2 regions of the Embleya sp. AB8 genome follow, and region 1 is predicted to be linked to the other one. Evidence: riboswitches for the same ligand, from Rfam matches in the RefSeq annotation. Region 1 holds a riboswitch; the other holds the start of a gene.
The links. A riboswitch is a leader RNA that binds a small molecule or an ion and turns the genes downstream of it on or off. The one in region 1 is predicted to bind FMN.

Region 1 (7,420 bases):
GCCGCGGCCCTTGCCAACGCCGAGGTCGAGGGCGCCGAGAGCCGCTGGCTCGACCTGTGCGCGGGCCCCGGCGGCAAGGCCGGCCTGCTCGCCGCGATCGCCACCGGACGCGACGTGTCGCTGCTCGCCGTCGAGCGCCGCCACCACCGCGCCCGCCTGGTCCGCAACGCGATCGGCCACCTGACCCACCATCAGGTGATCACCGCCGACGGCACCCGACCCGCCTGGCAACCGGGCAGCTTCGACCGGGTGATCGCCGACGTACCGTGCAGCGGCCTGGGCGCGCTGCGCCGCCGCCCCGAGTCGCGCTGGCGCCGCAAGCCCGAGGACATCCCCGAACTGGGCGAACTCCAGCGCGCGTTGCTCCGCACGGCGGTATCCGCGGCCCGCCCCGGCGGGGTGATCGCGTACGTCACCTGCTCGCCGCACCCGGCCGAGACACGCGTGGTGGTCGACGACATCCTGCGCGCCGGCGAGACCGAGCTGGTCGACGCCCGCCCGCTGTTCCCCGGCGTTCCCCACCTGGGTACCGGCCCGGACGTACAACTGTGGCCCCACCTGCACGGCACCGACGCGATGTACCTGGCCCTGCTGCGCCGGACGAACTGACCTTACGCGCGGGCGGGCGACGGGCGGGCGACGGGCGGGCGAACCGAATCACCCGCCCGCCCGCGCGCGATCACCCGCCCGGATGGGGTGACCGGTGGCTGAATCCTGCCCAACCGGGGCATAACGGCGAGGGCGGTCGCCACTTCGGGCTCGGCCGCACCGATCGCCCCTCGGGTCCCAGGAGTCCGCGGGGCGATCGGCAGCCGCCAGCGCAGGAGCCGCCGTACCCATGTCCACCCTCGCCCGCAGCACCCCGCGCCCCGGCCTGCTCGCCCGCACGGGGGGAGCGGTGCGCGGCGAATGGAAGCGGCTCACCTCGGTCCCGGTGCGCGAGTTGCGCGCGCACGGCCTGCGGGCGATCCCGCTGACCGTGTGCACGGTGTTGCTGACGCTCGGCTTCTGGCTGGCCTGGCGTACCGAGTGGGGCGGCGACGTGGTCCGGGTGCTGGGCGGGGTGAGCGCGGGCATCCCGCTGCCGCTGGCGCTGCTGCGCACGCCCATCTCGCTGTTCGTGCCGGCGCCGGACCTGCCGGTGTGGGGCGCGCTGATCCAGGTGCTGATCCTGTTCGGACTGGCCGAACTCGACCTGGGCGCGCGGTGGACGCTGGTGATCGCGTACGTGTCGACGCTGTGCGGCACGCTGGCCGCGCGGGTGATGGTCGGCCTCGGCCCGGACCACTTCCTGGGCCTGGACGCCCACCAGGGCGACATCATGGACACCGGCCCCTCGGCCGCGGTGGTGGGCCTGGTGGTGTGCATCGCGATGGTACGCAGGGCACCGATCCTGTTCGTCGGTGTATGGGCCCTGATGATCGCCGAGGTGGCGGTGAAGCCGAACCTCGCCGGCCGCGAACACATCGCCGCGATGACGGGAGTCACGGCCTGCACGGGCGCGTACCTGGCCTGGCAACGCCGCCGGGGCCGAGCCTGACGACGTCACACTCCACTCCACTCCACTCCGCCCCGCCTCGCCTCGGAAGCCCTTGAGAAGCCCTCTCGACATCAACTATCTTGATATCAAGAGACCAAGAAATCGAAATATCGAAATATCGAACTCCGGCGAAAGGCCGATCCCATGCCCATCGACTTCCACAGCGAGGCCAACCGGCTTACCTACGCCCGCCGCAGTGCCGGCGCGGACTGGGCGGACACGATGCGTGAGCTGGCGCGGCCGGCGGGAGCCCGGGTGGTGGACATCGGCTGTGGTGGTGGGGTGTACACGACCGCGTGGCTGGAGCTCGGCGCCGCGAGTGCGGTGGGAGTGGACTTCTCCGCCGCGATCCTGTCCGGCGCGCGCGAACGGGCCGGGGATCGGGCGGGGTTGGCGTTTCGACAGGGGGACGCCCGGGCCACCGGACTGCCGGACGACGTTGCCGACATCGTGTTCGAGCGGGCGCTGATCCATCACCTCGACGACCTCGCCGGGTGCTTTCGGGAGGCCCGCCGGCTGCTCGCGCCCGGCGGCACGCTGCTCGTCCAGGACCGCACGCCGGCCGACGTGGCCCGCCCCGGCACGCCCACCCACCTGCGCGGCTGGTTCTTCGAGCGGTTCCCGGCCCTGCTCGACATCGAGGCGGCCCGACGCCCCACCACCGAGACGGTGACCGAGGCCCTGCACGTGGCCGGCTTCGACGCGGTGCGCACCACCGCGCTGACCGAGACCCGCCGGGAGTACGCCGACGCCCGCGAGGTCACCACCGACCTGCTGGCCCGCACCGGCCGCTCGATCCTGCACGACCTCACCGACGCCGAACTCGCCGACCTGGCCGCCTACATCGAAGCCAGGCTCCCACCCGAAGGCCCGATCCACGAATCCGACCACTGGACCATCTGGTCCGCCACAAACTGACAAACGAAGGGCCCTCCCGCCCCGACAGGGACACCGAGAGCCCCACAGCCATCCACCCACCACGACGAATCCGGCCGGGCCGCGGGTGGCAGACCCGAACCCGTACCGGCCGCGGCCCGCTCACCCGGACGATCCGGTCGGCACAGGGCCGGGGGCCTCCCGCCTCGGCGAGGATGCCGAGAGCCCCGCAGCCATTCACCCGTTGTGACGAAGCCCGCCAGGCCCCGGCCGGCCAACCCCGACCTGTGCCCACCGCAGCCTGCTCACCTGGACGATCCGGTCGGCACAGGGCCGGGGGCCTCCCGCCTCGGCGAGGATGCCGGGAGCCCCGCAGCCATTCACCCGTTGTGACGAAGCCCGCCAGGCCCCAGCCGGCCAACCCCGACCCGTGCCCACCGCAGCCTGCTCACCTGGACGATCCGGTCGGCCACGGGTGGAGGGCCTCCCGCCTCGGCGAGAATGCCGAGAGCCCCACAGCCATTCACCCGCCGTGACGAAGCCCGCCAGGCCCCGGCCAGCCAACCCCGACCCGTGCCCACCGCAGCCTGCTCACCTGGACGATCCGGTCGGCCACGGGTGGAGGGCCTCCCGCCTCGGCGAGGACACCGGGAGCCCCGCAGCCATTCACCCGCCGTGACGAAGCCCGCCAGGCCCCGGCCGGCCGACCCCGACCCGTGCCCACCGCAGCCTGCTCACCCAGGGCAACGGGTGGGCGGGCGGGCGAAACCAATCCGCCCTAGTGAGCGCAGCGCCCCGCAGCCCCCGCCGCCAACGACCGCAACCGGTCCACCGCCGCCCCCGGATCCCGCCCGTCGAACACCGCCGACCCGGCCACGAACACGTCCGCGCCCGCCTCCGCGCACATCTCGATCGTCTTCGCCGACACCCCGCCGTCCACCTGCAACCACATCTGCAGACCGTGCTTGGCGATCAGCTGCCGGGTCCGCCGGATCTTCGGCAGCATGATGTCCAGGAAGCTCTGCCCGCCGAAACCCGGCTCGACCGTCATCACCAGGAGCATGTCCAACTCCGGCAGCAGGTCCTCGTACGGCTCGATCGGCGTGGCCGGCCGCAGTGCCATCGATGCTCGCGCGCCCTTGGCCCGCAGGTCCCGGGCCAGCTTGATCGGCGCGGTCGCGGCCTCGACGTGGAAGGTCACGCTGCCCGCGCCCGCCTCGGCGTAGGCGGGTGCCCAGCGGTCCGGGTCCTCGATCATCAGGTGCATGTCGATGGGGGTGTCGGTGGCCTTGATCAGGCTCTCGACCACGGGCAGCCCGATGGTCAGGTTCGGTACGAAGTGGTTGTCCATGACATCCACGTGGAGCCAGTCGGCGTTGCGCACCTGGGCGACCTCGTCGGCGAGGCGGGCGAAGTCGGCGGACAGGATGCTCGGATTGATCTGCACGGTCATGCGCACAGAATCTCATCGCCGGGCCGACCCCTCCGCACCGCCTCGAATCGCGAACTGACGATTCGTCAGATCATCCACGCCGCAGTCGCGTTCGGATATACCAACGCACCGTGACGGACGGCACAGGTTGGCCGAGGACAACGTTGTCGGCCGTCGTGGCACACTTCGAGGTGTACGAAAGTCACGTACGCGCGCTCCGGGGTCGGTGAAAATCCGAACCGGCGGTTACAGTCCGCGACCCGGTCGACGCCCCGCAATCACGTGGAGCGACGGCCGGCTGAACCGGTGGAATTCCGGTACCGACGGTCAAAGTCCGGATGGGAGGTAGCGCGCGGCGAGCGACTGCGGCATGTCCGCGTACCCACGGTGCGCGGTCGTCTCCGCACGGTCGACTCGTCGTGCCGTTGTGCCCGAAAACACCCCGGTGGCCCCGCGTCGAACGCGAGGAGGCACGAGGTGGAGGCCAACGAGGGCAACACCACTGCGCCGGTCGACGAGACCGCGGCGATGCGCCGCGCGCTCGTGCCGGCGAGCCGCGCCCTCGGTCCCGCCGACCCCGACCCCGATCCCGCGGTCGGCCCCGACGCGGACGCCGCACACCTGCCCGAGGCCGCCATACCGCGCGTACCACGCGCCGACCCCGCCCTGGATCTGCCCGCGCTGCTCGGCGAGTTGTACCGGCGCGACGTGCGCGACGTGCGCGACGTGCGCGGTGTCCGCGATCAGCGCGCCGTACTCCCGGAGGGCGGCCCCACCCCGGCCGTCGGCGTGTTCGCCGCGGCCGGGCCGATCGACACTCTCGTGGGCTACCCCGCACCGGCCGCCCCGCTCGGCGCCGGACCCACCGCCCCGCGCCTAGCCGGAATCGGCACCGGCGCCGAGGTGTTGCGACTGGACGTCGACGACGTCACGCGCCTCGACACCGACATTCGGATCACCGCCCGACCCCGGCCGGCAGACGCCGGCCGTACGAAGGAGTCCTGACGCATGTTCACCGGAATCGTTGAGGAACTCGGCGAGATCGTGGCCATCGAGCGGCTGGCCGACTCGGCCCGGATCACCATCCGCGGCCCCGTGGTCACCGCCGGTGCCCGACACGGCGACTCGATCGCCGTCAACGGGGTGTGTCTGACCGTGGTGGACGACAAGGTCGACCCGGCCGCGGGCACTTTCACCGCGGATGTCATGCAGGAGACCCTCGACAAGTCCAGCCTCGGCGCGCTGAGCACCGGCGCGCGGGTCAACCTGGAGCGCCCGATGGTGCTCGGCGGCCGGCTCGGCGGACACCTCGTCCAGGGGCACGTGGACGGCACCGGCGAGATCCTCGCCCGCACGCCCGGCGAGGAGTGGGAAGTCGTGGAGATCGCGCTGCCCGCGCACCTGGCCCGCTACGTGGTGGACAAGGGCTCGATCACCGTGGACGGCATCAGCCTCACCGTGGTCCGGGCGCACGACGCGAGCTTCACCGTCAGCCTGATCCCCACGACGCTCGCGCTGACCACCCTCGGCGTCAAGACCGTCGGCGACCCGGTCAACCTCGAGGTCGACATCATCGCCAAGTACGTGGAGCGGCTGGGCACACACGGCACATCCCGGGAGGAATCGTGATCGGCTGGCTCAACGACGCCGCGTTCACCGTCGCGGACAAGCCCGTGCCGTGGTCCGACCTGCTCGGCCAGATCGCGTCGCTGGCCACTGTGTGGCTCGCGCTGCGCCGCAACCTGTGGGCCTGGCCGGTGCAGATCCTCGGCGCCGCGCTGCTGATCGCCGCCAACACCTCGGTGCACCTGGGCGGCAGCGCGATGCGCAACGTGGTGATCATCCTCGCGGCCGGCTACGGCTGGTGGCGCTGGGCGCGCGGCCGGCGGGACACCGGCGAGGTGGAGATCCGCTTCGCGAACATGTACGAACGTGTCGCGCTGGTCGCGCTGATGGCGGCCGGCACGGTCGGCTTCGCGCTGCTCCTGGAGCACACGGGCATCTCCTGGGCGCCCTGGCCGGACGCGTACATCTTCGTCGGCTCGGTGGTCGCGATGCTGGCCCAGGCCCGCGGCCTGTTCGAGTTCTGGCTCGTGTGGATCGCCGTCGACATGGTGGGTGTCCCGCTCGCCGTGCAACACGGCCTGGTGTTCAGCGGACTGGTCTACGGCGTCTTCTTCGTGATGTGCGTCGCCGGACTCGTCGACTGGTGGAACCGCTCCCGGCGGTACCGGGACAAGGGGGCTGCCCGCGGGGCAGAACGGCACCTGGAAGGGGCAACGGCGTGAAGACCAGCAGCGAAACCACCGACATCGAGGTGCCGGCACCGACGCCCGCGCCGGACGACCTGGTGCTCGACACGATCGAGGACGCGATCAAGGCGATGGCCGACGGCGAGGCGATCGTGGTCGTCGACGACGAGGACCGGGAGAACGAGGGCGACCTGATCTTCGCCGGCGAACTGGCCACCCAGGCGCTGATGGCCTTCATGATCCGCTACTCCTCGGGCGTGGTCTGCGTGCCGATGCGCGGCGCCGACCTGGACCGGCTCAAACTGCCGCCGATGACCGCCGTCAACGAGGACCGCAAGGGCACCGCCTACTCGGTCTCGGTGGACGCCAAGGACGGCGTGGACACCGGCATTTCGGCCGCCGACCGCACGCACACCGTGCGACTCCTGGCCGACCCGAACACGCTGCCCACCCAACTGACCCGCCCCGGGCACATCTTCCCGCTGCGCGCGGTCGAGGGCGGTGTGCTGGTCCGCCCCGGCCACACCGAGGCGGCCGTGGACCTGGCCGAACTGGCGGGCCTGGCGCCGGTCGGGGTGATCTGCGAGGTGGTCAACGACGACGGCACCATGGCCCGGCTGCCGCAACTGGTCCCGTTCGCCCGGGCACACGGCCTCAAGATCGTCAGCATCGCCGACCTGATCGCCTACCGGCGACGCACCGAACGCACCATCGAGCGAGCCGCCGAGACCCGGCTGCCCACCGCGCATGGCACCTTCCAGGCGATCGGCTACCGCAGCACCACCGACGGCGTCGAACACATCGCGCTGGTGGCCGGCGACCTCGGCGACGGCGAGGACGTACTGGTGCGGGTGCACTCCGAGTGCCTCACGGGTGACGTGTTCGGCTCGCTGCGCTGCGACTGCGGCCCGCAACTGGACGCCGCGCTCGACCGGGTCACCGCCGAGGGCCGGGGCGTGGTGCTGTACATGCGTGGCCACGAGGGTCGCGGCATCGGGCTGATCCACAAGCTGCAGGCCTACCAACTCCAGGACGCCGGCCACGACACGGTGGACGCCAACCTGGAACTGGGCCTGCCCGCCGACGCCCGCGACTACGGCACCGGCGCGCAGATCCTGGTCGACCTGGGTGTGCGCTCGATGCGGCTGCTCACCAACAACCCGGCCAAGCGCGCGGGCCTGGAGGGCTACGGCCTGGAGATCACCGGCCGGATCCCGCTCCCGGTGCACGCCACCGCCGACAACCTGCGCTACCTGCTGACCAAGCGCGACCGGATGGGGCACGACCTGCCCTGGCTGGACCCGAGCGACCCGGCGGCCA
Region 2 (7,420 bases), on a different contig from region 1:
GCGTTCCTGGACAAGGTCGCGGAGCCGCGTTACACCGGCCGCTGGGCCGTGCGGTGACCACGAACCGACAAGGATGGGGCACACCCTGATGCACTTGTGGAACCTCGAGCCCGTGGCTCTTCCCCCGGAATTGGAAACCCTGCGGCGCGACGTCCGTGCCTTCCTGGCCGAAGAGATCTCCTCGGGCCGGTTCACGCCGCACTGCGACCAGTGGCTCGGCGGCTGGGACGCGTCCTTCAGCCGCAGACTGGGCGAGCGCGGCTGGATCGGCATGGCCTTCCCCGCGCGGTACGGCGGGTCCGCGGCCGGCGCGCTCGCGCGTTTCGTGGTCACCGAGGAACTGCTCGCCGCGGGCGCCCCGGTCGCCGCCCACTGGATCGCCGACCGACAGTCCGGGCCCGGGTTGCTCAGGTTCGGCAGCGAGGAACAAAAACTCACCTACCTGCCGGGCATCGCTCGTGGTGAACGTTTCTTCGCCGTCGGTCTGAGCGAGCCGGACACGGGCTCGGACCTGGCCTCGGTACGCACCCGCGGCACCCGGGTCGAGGGCGGCTGGCGGGTCGCCGGGACCAAGGTGTGGACCAGCGGAGCCCACCACGCGCACACCCTGGTCGTGCTGGCCCGCACCGCACCCGCCACCGCCGACCGGCACGCCGGACTCAGCCAGTTCGTCATCGATCTGCCCCATCCCGACGTGCACATCCGGCCGATCCGCCTGCTCACCGGCGAGCACCACTTCAACGAAGTCGTCCTCGACGACGTGTTCGTCCCCGACGCGCGGGTCCTCGGCGAACCCGGCGCGGGATGGCACCAGGTCACCAGCGAACTGGCGATGGAGCGCAGCGGTCCGGAACGGATCCTGTCCACATTCCCACTGCTGGCCGCCGCCACCGACGCACTGGCGGCGGACGACGGCCGGCCGGAGCGGCCGGGGTTCGGCGCGGTCGTCGCCCGGCTGTGGGCGCTGCGGCAGTTGTCGCTCGCCGTCGCGGGTCGGCTCGAGGCCGGCGCAGCACCCTCGGTCGAAGCGGCGGCGGTCAAGGATCTCGGCACCCGCTTCGAGAACCTCGTGATCGACACGGTCCGGCTGTCGGCCGAAGTGGCACCGGACCTGGAATCGGGCGAGCCGTTGCCCCGAATGCTGGCCGAAGCAGTGCTGCACAGCCCGGGCTTCACGCTGCGGGGCGGTACGAACGAGATCCTGCGCGGCGTCGTCGCCAAGGAGTTGGGGGTGCGATGAACGACATCATTGAGGCACTGGAGGCCACCGTCCGGGCGGTGTGCGCGAAGCACGCCGACGTCGCGGCAGGTGCCCGAAGCCCGTGGAACGCACCGTTGTGGACCGCGCTCGAACAAATCGGGGTGACCACACTGTCGGTCCCCGAGGAACACGGCGGTAGCGGTGGGGACCTCGCCACGGCGGTCGCCGTCCTCGAAGTGCTCGGACAGTACTCGGCCGCCGTTCCGCTCGCCGAGACCGCGCTGCTGGCGGGCTGGCTCGTCGCCGGGTGTGGTGCCGCGATACCCGGCGGCCCGATGACGGCCGCCGTCGCCGGACCCGAACTGCGCGTCGACCCGCAGGACGACGGCGTGCGCGTGGCGGGGGCCGTCGGTCGGGTGCCGTGGGCGCGGTGCGCCGAACACCTCGCCCTGCTCGCCGGTGACCGGGTGATCGTGCTGCGCCGCGAGGAGTTCGTGGTGCGGGAGCGGACCAACCTCGCCGACGAACCCCGCGACGACGTCGTGGTGGACGTCCGTGTTCCCGCGTCCCGGGTGCATCCGCTCGGCCGGGACGCGGCGACCGTGGCCCGGGAACTGCGGGCTCGGGCCGCGTTGGCACGGGCCGCCCTGATCGCCGGGGCGGCTCGCCGGGCACTGGAACTCGCCGTCGCCTACGCGGGCGAGCGCGAACAGTTCGGGCGCCCCATCGCGAAGTTCCAGGCCGTCCAGCAACACCTGGCGGCGATGGCCGGCGAGGTGCTGCTGGCCAAGATCGCGGCCGAGGCGGCGGCACTCGCCGTCGACCGGGACACCGAAGCGGAAGTGGCGGTCGCGGCGGCCAAAGCCGTCACGGGCCAGGCCGCCGGTGTCGTCGCGTCCCTCGCCCACCAGATCCACGGCGCGATCGGATTCACCGAGGAACACCCGCTGCGGCACAGCACCACCCGGCTGTGGGCCTGGCGCGACGAGGCCGGGAACGAGGCCGCCTGGGCCGCCGTCCTGGACCGACACGTACTGGCCGCGGGGACCGGCGGGCTCTGGTCGTTGCTCACCGAAGTCGTGGGCGGCGCCGACGCCGACGGCACTCCCCCGCATACGTCGGCGACCCAACGACAGGGAAAGGAATCGCACGGATGAACAGTGTGTCGATCCAGGATGCGGACGGCATCGCGACCATCACGATCAATCGACCGGACGCCCGCAACGCGGTCGATCTCGAGGTGGCCCACGGCATCGCGGCCGCGATCGACGAGTTCGAGGCACGCGCCGACCTCCGCGTCGCGATCCTGACCGGGGCCGGGGGCACCTTCTGCGCCGGCCTGGACCTCAAGGGCTTCGCCCGAGGGGAGATCCCGGTCCTCCCCGGCCGCGGTTTCGCCGGCTTGACCGAGCGACCGCCGGTCAAGCCGTTGATCGCGGCCGTCGAGGGCTGGGCGCTGGCCGGTGGGTTCGAACTCGCCCTGGCCGCCGACCTGATCGTGGCCGCGCGGAATGCCGGGTTCGGCCTGCCCGAGGTCCGGCGAGGTCTGGTCGCGGGAGCGGGTGGCCTGTTGCGGCTGCCGAAGGTGCTCCCGTACCAGCTCGCCATGGAACTCGCCCTGACCGGAGACCCGATCACGGCGGAGACGGCGCATCGGTACGGCGTGGTGAACCGTCTCACCGAACCGGGATTCGCCCTGGCCGGAGCCCGGGAGTTGGCCGCGAAGGTGGCCGGCAACGCCCCGCTCGCCGTCCGCGCCGGCAAGCGCATCGTCTCGATGTCGATCGGCTACACGAGCGCCGAGGCGTTCGCCGCGCAGCAGGCACTGGTGGACCCGGTGCTGGCCTCCGCGGACGCCCTCGAAGGCGCCCGCGCGTTCGCCGAGAAGCGTGCCCCGGTCTGGACGAACACCTGAGTCCGGACCGCGACCGGGCACGGGAACCGCGACCGCCCGGCGGAACACGTCCCCGGAATTGCCCCTGCGGAGCAGAATCGGCGAGGCGAGGCCGGGCGTTCGCGGTCACCGCGAGCATCCGACTTAGTAGTATGTCGGTATGAGAAAGCACGTCGACAACAGCGGCACACTGGGTGCGAAGCGCCAGATGAGCGCCGGCGAGATCTTGGACGCGGCGGCGCAGGCATTTTCCGAGCGAGGCTACGCGGCCACTTCGATCGACGACGTCGCGGACGTGCTGGCCTGCACGAAGGGACGCATTTACCACTACTTCCGCACCAAGGGCGAGCTGTTCATGGGCATCCACCACCAGGGTCTGGTGTGGGCGTTGGAGGCGGTCGGGCCGACCGCCGAGCGGGATGACCTGGAACCGAAGGAGAAGCTCCGGGAAATGGTGCGCCGGCACGCGCTGCACATGATGGAGCACTACACCTACATGGGTCCGGCGCAGTTCCAGATCGAGATGAACCTCGCCGGCGAGGGGCGCAACCAGGACGCGGCGATGGCCACGATCCTCACGATGCGTCGCCGGTTCGAGGACTACTACGTGCAGGTGGTGAAGGACGGGATGGCGAGCGGCGCGTTCCGCGAAACCGACGTCAACCTCGCCACCAAGGCCATGCTCGGCTCGATCAACTGGATGCACGCCTGGTACCGCCCGGGAGGCCCTCGGGAGGCGACCACCCACCGCGAGCGCATTGCCGCGGTACTCGCCGACTACGCCGTGGGCGGCCTCTCCGCCTGACCTGCGCGTTCGCCGCGGCCCGGTGCACGAGTGGGCCGCAGGGGGTTGCCATCAACGGTCGTGCGGCGTCATCCTCCTCCCGCCGGGTCCGGGGTTCGACATCGGCCCCGCAGCCGGTCGACAGTTCCACGAACGCGGAGCGCGGTACCGGGAGTTCCAGGCACAGGGCGGGCCCGGTGTCGGTCGGGCGATCGACGAGTTCCCGACCCACCCGACGCATCCGGCGGCCCACCACGCGGCGGGCTGCACGGCGGTCCAAAGCCGGCTCCGGTGGGGGTGACCTTCGCCATGTATCGGCCAGGTACCGAAGGAGCGGCGTCTCGTGGAAGACTCGTATCGAGTGTTCGCGCGCTCCGGGGTCGGTGCAATTCCGAACCGGCGGTGAAAGTCCGCGACCCGATCGCAGCCGGCGATCGGTTGATCCGGTGCAACTCCGGGACCGACGGTGAAAGTCCGGATGGAAGGCAGTGCGCGGCGACACGTACACCGTCACGGCCGGGTTTCGCCCGGTCCGGGGACGGTCGTGCTCGCTTTCCCCGGAACGGCGTCGGCGCACGGGGAGCGGGCCGTTCCGCGATCTCGATCTCCTGGTGCGCCGTGGCCGTCCCACGAGGGCATGCTTTCGCATGTCCTCGTCGGCGACCCCTCCTTGGCATCGGAACCACGCGGTCGACCGGCGTCCGGACGGGCGAGGTCGGCACGCAGAGCACGGGAGAGTACGCATGACCAAGAACGACCACGGCCCGGATCGGGAACCGACCGGCCGTAGCGGCGACCGCACCGCGGTCGCGCGGCTCGAGCAGGTGGCACAAGCGATCGAGACCTTCGCTCGCGGGGGCTTCGTCATCGTCTTCGACGACGAATCCCGTGAGAACGAGGGCGATCTCATGGTGCCCGCCGAACACATGACGGAGGAGGCCATGCGCTTCATGCTCGCCCACACCGCCGGCGTGGTGTGCGTGGCGATGCCGGACGAGATGGTGTCCCGGCTGGAGTTGGCGCCCATGGCGGCGCGGAACACCGGCCTGCACGAAACCGCGTTCACAGTCTCCGTGGACCTGGTGGCCGACGCCACCACCGGTATCTCCGCCGCCGAACGGGCCCGCACCATCAGGGCGTTGGCGGACCCGAGCACCGTCCCCGGGGAACTGGGCCGTCCGGGGCACGTGTTCCCGATCCGGGCGGTCCCCGGCGGCGTGTTGGTCCGGGACGGGCACACCGAGGCGGGCGTGGACCTGGCCAGGCTCGCCGGCCTCTCCGGGGCGACGGCCATGTGCGAGGTGGTCCGCCCGGACTGGAGCATGGCCCGCCTCGGTGACCTGGCCGAATTGGCCGAACGGCACGGCCTCCCGCTGATCTCGGTCGCCGACCTGGCCGGCTACCGACGCGCGGCGGAGGCCACCCCCGTGGTGGCGTAGCTCCACCCGGTCGGGACGCGGGGAACACTCGTCTCGCCGCGTCCCGACCACCTGCGCCGGCGGTTCCCCTGGCCCTGGGTCGGAGGGAGCAAGCCGGCGGCCGGGGCCTGGGACATCGGCTCCGGCCCGCGGCGTATTCCGGGACTCGTGCGCCGCCGCCGTACGAGTCCGCGAACCCGCCCTCGGCGCCCGTCAAGCGGAGGTATCGGGCCGTGGGGTGGAAGTGGGACGAGTCTCCGAGTCGGAGATGTTGTTCCGGTCCATGGTCGCGGCCCAGGCGGCCAGCAGGTTCAGCGCGTCGCATGTGGGTGTGGCGGGTTCGGCGCTGTAGGCCATGAGGGTCAGTCCGGTGTCGGCGGGGAGTTCCAGGGCTTCGTAGCCGAGGGTGAGTTCGCCGACGACGGGGTGGTGGAGTCGTTTCACGCCGTTGCGGTGCCGGAGGACGTTGTGGGCGGCCCAGCGGGTGCGGAACAGGTCGCTTCGGGTGGCGAGTTCCCCGACCAGGTCGATCAGGGCTCGGTCGTGGGGGTCGCGTCCGGCTTCGGCGCGCAGGATCGCCACGGTGCCGGTGGCCATACGTTCCCAGTCGAGGTAGTAGTCGGTGGCCGTGGGGTCCAGGAACATGAACCGGGCCACGTTGGGCGGCCGGCGCGGGCCCGCGAGGATCGGGTCGAGGAGGGCTCTGCCGAGTCGGTTGGTGGCCAGGATGTCCAGGCGGCGGCTGCGTACGTAGGCCGGGGTGGTGGACATCGAGTCCAGGATGCGCTGGATGCTGGGGCGCACGCGGGGCTTGGCGGTGCGCGCGGGGGTCCGGGTGCCGGTGTTGGCGGCGGCGGCCAGGGCGAACAGGTGGGCGCGTTCGGCCTCGTCGAGGTGCAGGGCGCGGGAGAGCGCTGCCAGGACACTGTCCGAGACGCCACGCGCGTTGCCGCGTTCGAGCTTGATGTAGTAGTCGGCGCTGACCCCGGCCAGTAGCGCGACCTCCTCGCGGCGCAGCCCGGTCACCCGGCGGATTCCCCCGTTGCCGGGCAGGCCGGCTTGTTCGGGGGTGAGTCTGGCGCGGCGGGAGGTGAGGAAGTCGCGAAACTCGGAGCGGGCGTCCATGCCCACCACGATAGGTGCGTCGGCTGCGTGCGTGAGGGGGTCTGGCAGTACCTGCAACGGCAGGAACCCCCTGGTGGGAGGCCACACGCGGCAGTTCGTGCCACGGTGGGGAGGGAAGGCAGCCGCCTCCGGAGCACGCACACGAGTCCACCTCGACGAGGAGGAGTAGGCCATGGAGCACACCCGATTGGGCACGTCGGGGCTCACGATCAGCCGGATCGCCTTGGGCTGTATGAGCTTCGGCGACCCCGCCAAGAGGACGACCTGGGCGCTCGACGACAACGCGGCCGAGCCGATCTTCCGGCAGGCCGTCGAGCTCGGCATCACGTTCTGGGACACCGCGAACATCTACGGCCTGGGCACCTCGGAGGAGGTCGTCGGGCGGGCGCTGCGCAAGTACACCCGGCGTGCGGAGATCGTGCTGGCCACCAAGTTGTGGGCGCCGATGCACCAGGGCCCGGGCGGGGCGGGTCTGTCCCGCAGGGCCGTCATGGAGCAGATCGACGCCTCGCTGCAGCGCCTGGACACCGATTTCGTCGACCTCTATCAGATCCACCGCTTCGACCCGCAGACGCCGGTCGAGGAGACGATGGAGGCGCTGCACGACGTGGTCAAGGCAGGCAAGGCCCGCTATATCGGTGCTTCGTCGATGTGGGCCTGGCAGTTCGCCAAGATGCAGCACGCGGCGCAGGCCCACGGGTGGACCCGGTTCGTCTCCATGCAGGACCAGTACAGCCTGATCCACCGCGAGGAGGAACGTGAGATGTTCGGCCTGCTCGCCGACCAGGGCGTGGGAAGCATCCCGTGGAGCCCGCTGGGCGGGGGGCTGGTCACCCGGCCCTGGGGCGAACGCTCCACGCCGCGCGCCGAGCTCAACCGGACGGTCGACCAGCAGGACCGGCCGATCTTCCTCGACAGCGACCGGGCCATCGTGGAGGCCGTCCAGCGCATCGCCCTGGCCCGCGGCGTGTCGATGGCGCAGGTCGCGATGGCCTGGG

Region 2: linked by a shared signal. The riboswitch ahead of ribB (3,4-dihydroxy-2-butanone-4-phosphate synthase) and the one ahead of ABIA38_RS37735 (hypothetical protein) in region 1 are both predicted to bind FMN.

What each region holds. Positions count from the first base shown of each region.
Region 1 covers NZ_JBMHHY010000033.1:113,200-120,619, forward strand. The annotation lists gene ABIA38_RS37715 (RsmB/NOP family class I SAM-dependent RNA methyltransferase) at 1-609, shown strand, start outside; gene ABIA38_RS37720 (hypothetical protein) at 839-1,540, shown strand; gene ABIA38_RS37725 (class I SAM-dependent methyltransferase) at 1,685-2,458, shown strand; gene rpe (ribulose-phosphate 3-epimerase) at 3,195-3,869, opposite strand; FMN riboswitch at 4,057-4,204, shown strand; gene ABIA38_RS37735 (hypothetical protein) at 4,326-4,853, shown strand; gene ABIA38_RS37740 (riboflavin synthase) at 4,857-5,477, shown strand; gene ABIA38_RS37745 (nicotinamide mononucleotide transporter family protein) at 5,474-6,136, shown strand; gene ABIA38_RS37750 (bifunctional 3,4-dihydroxy-2-butanone-4-phosphate synthase/GTP cyclohydrolase II) at 6,133-7,420, shown strand, end outside.
Region 2 covers NZ_JBMHHY010000010.1:9,170-16,589, reverse strand. The annotation lists gene ABIA38_RS15830 (enoyl-CoA hydratase/isomerase family protein) at 1-57, shown strand, start outside; gene ABIA38_RS15825 (acyl-CoA dehydrogenase family protein) at 113-1,240, shown strand; gene ABIA38_RS15820 (acyl-CoA dehydrogenase family protein) at 1,237-2,358, shown strand; gene ABIA38_RS15815 (crotonase/enoyl-CoA hydratase family protein) at 2,355-3,116, shown strand; gene ABIA38_RS15810 (TetR/AcrR family transcriptional regulator) at 3,256-3,900, shown strand; FMN riboswitch at 4,245-4,375, shown strand; gene ribB (3,4-dihydroxy-2-butanone-4-phosphate synthase) at 4,623-5,318, shown strand; gene ABIA38_RS15800 (helix-turn-helix domain-containing protein) at 5,511-6,422, opposite strand; gene ABIA38_RS15795 (aldo/keto reductase) at 6,595-7,420, shown strand, end outside.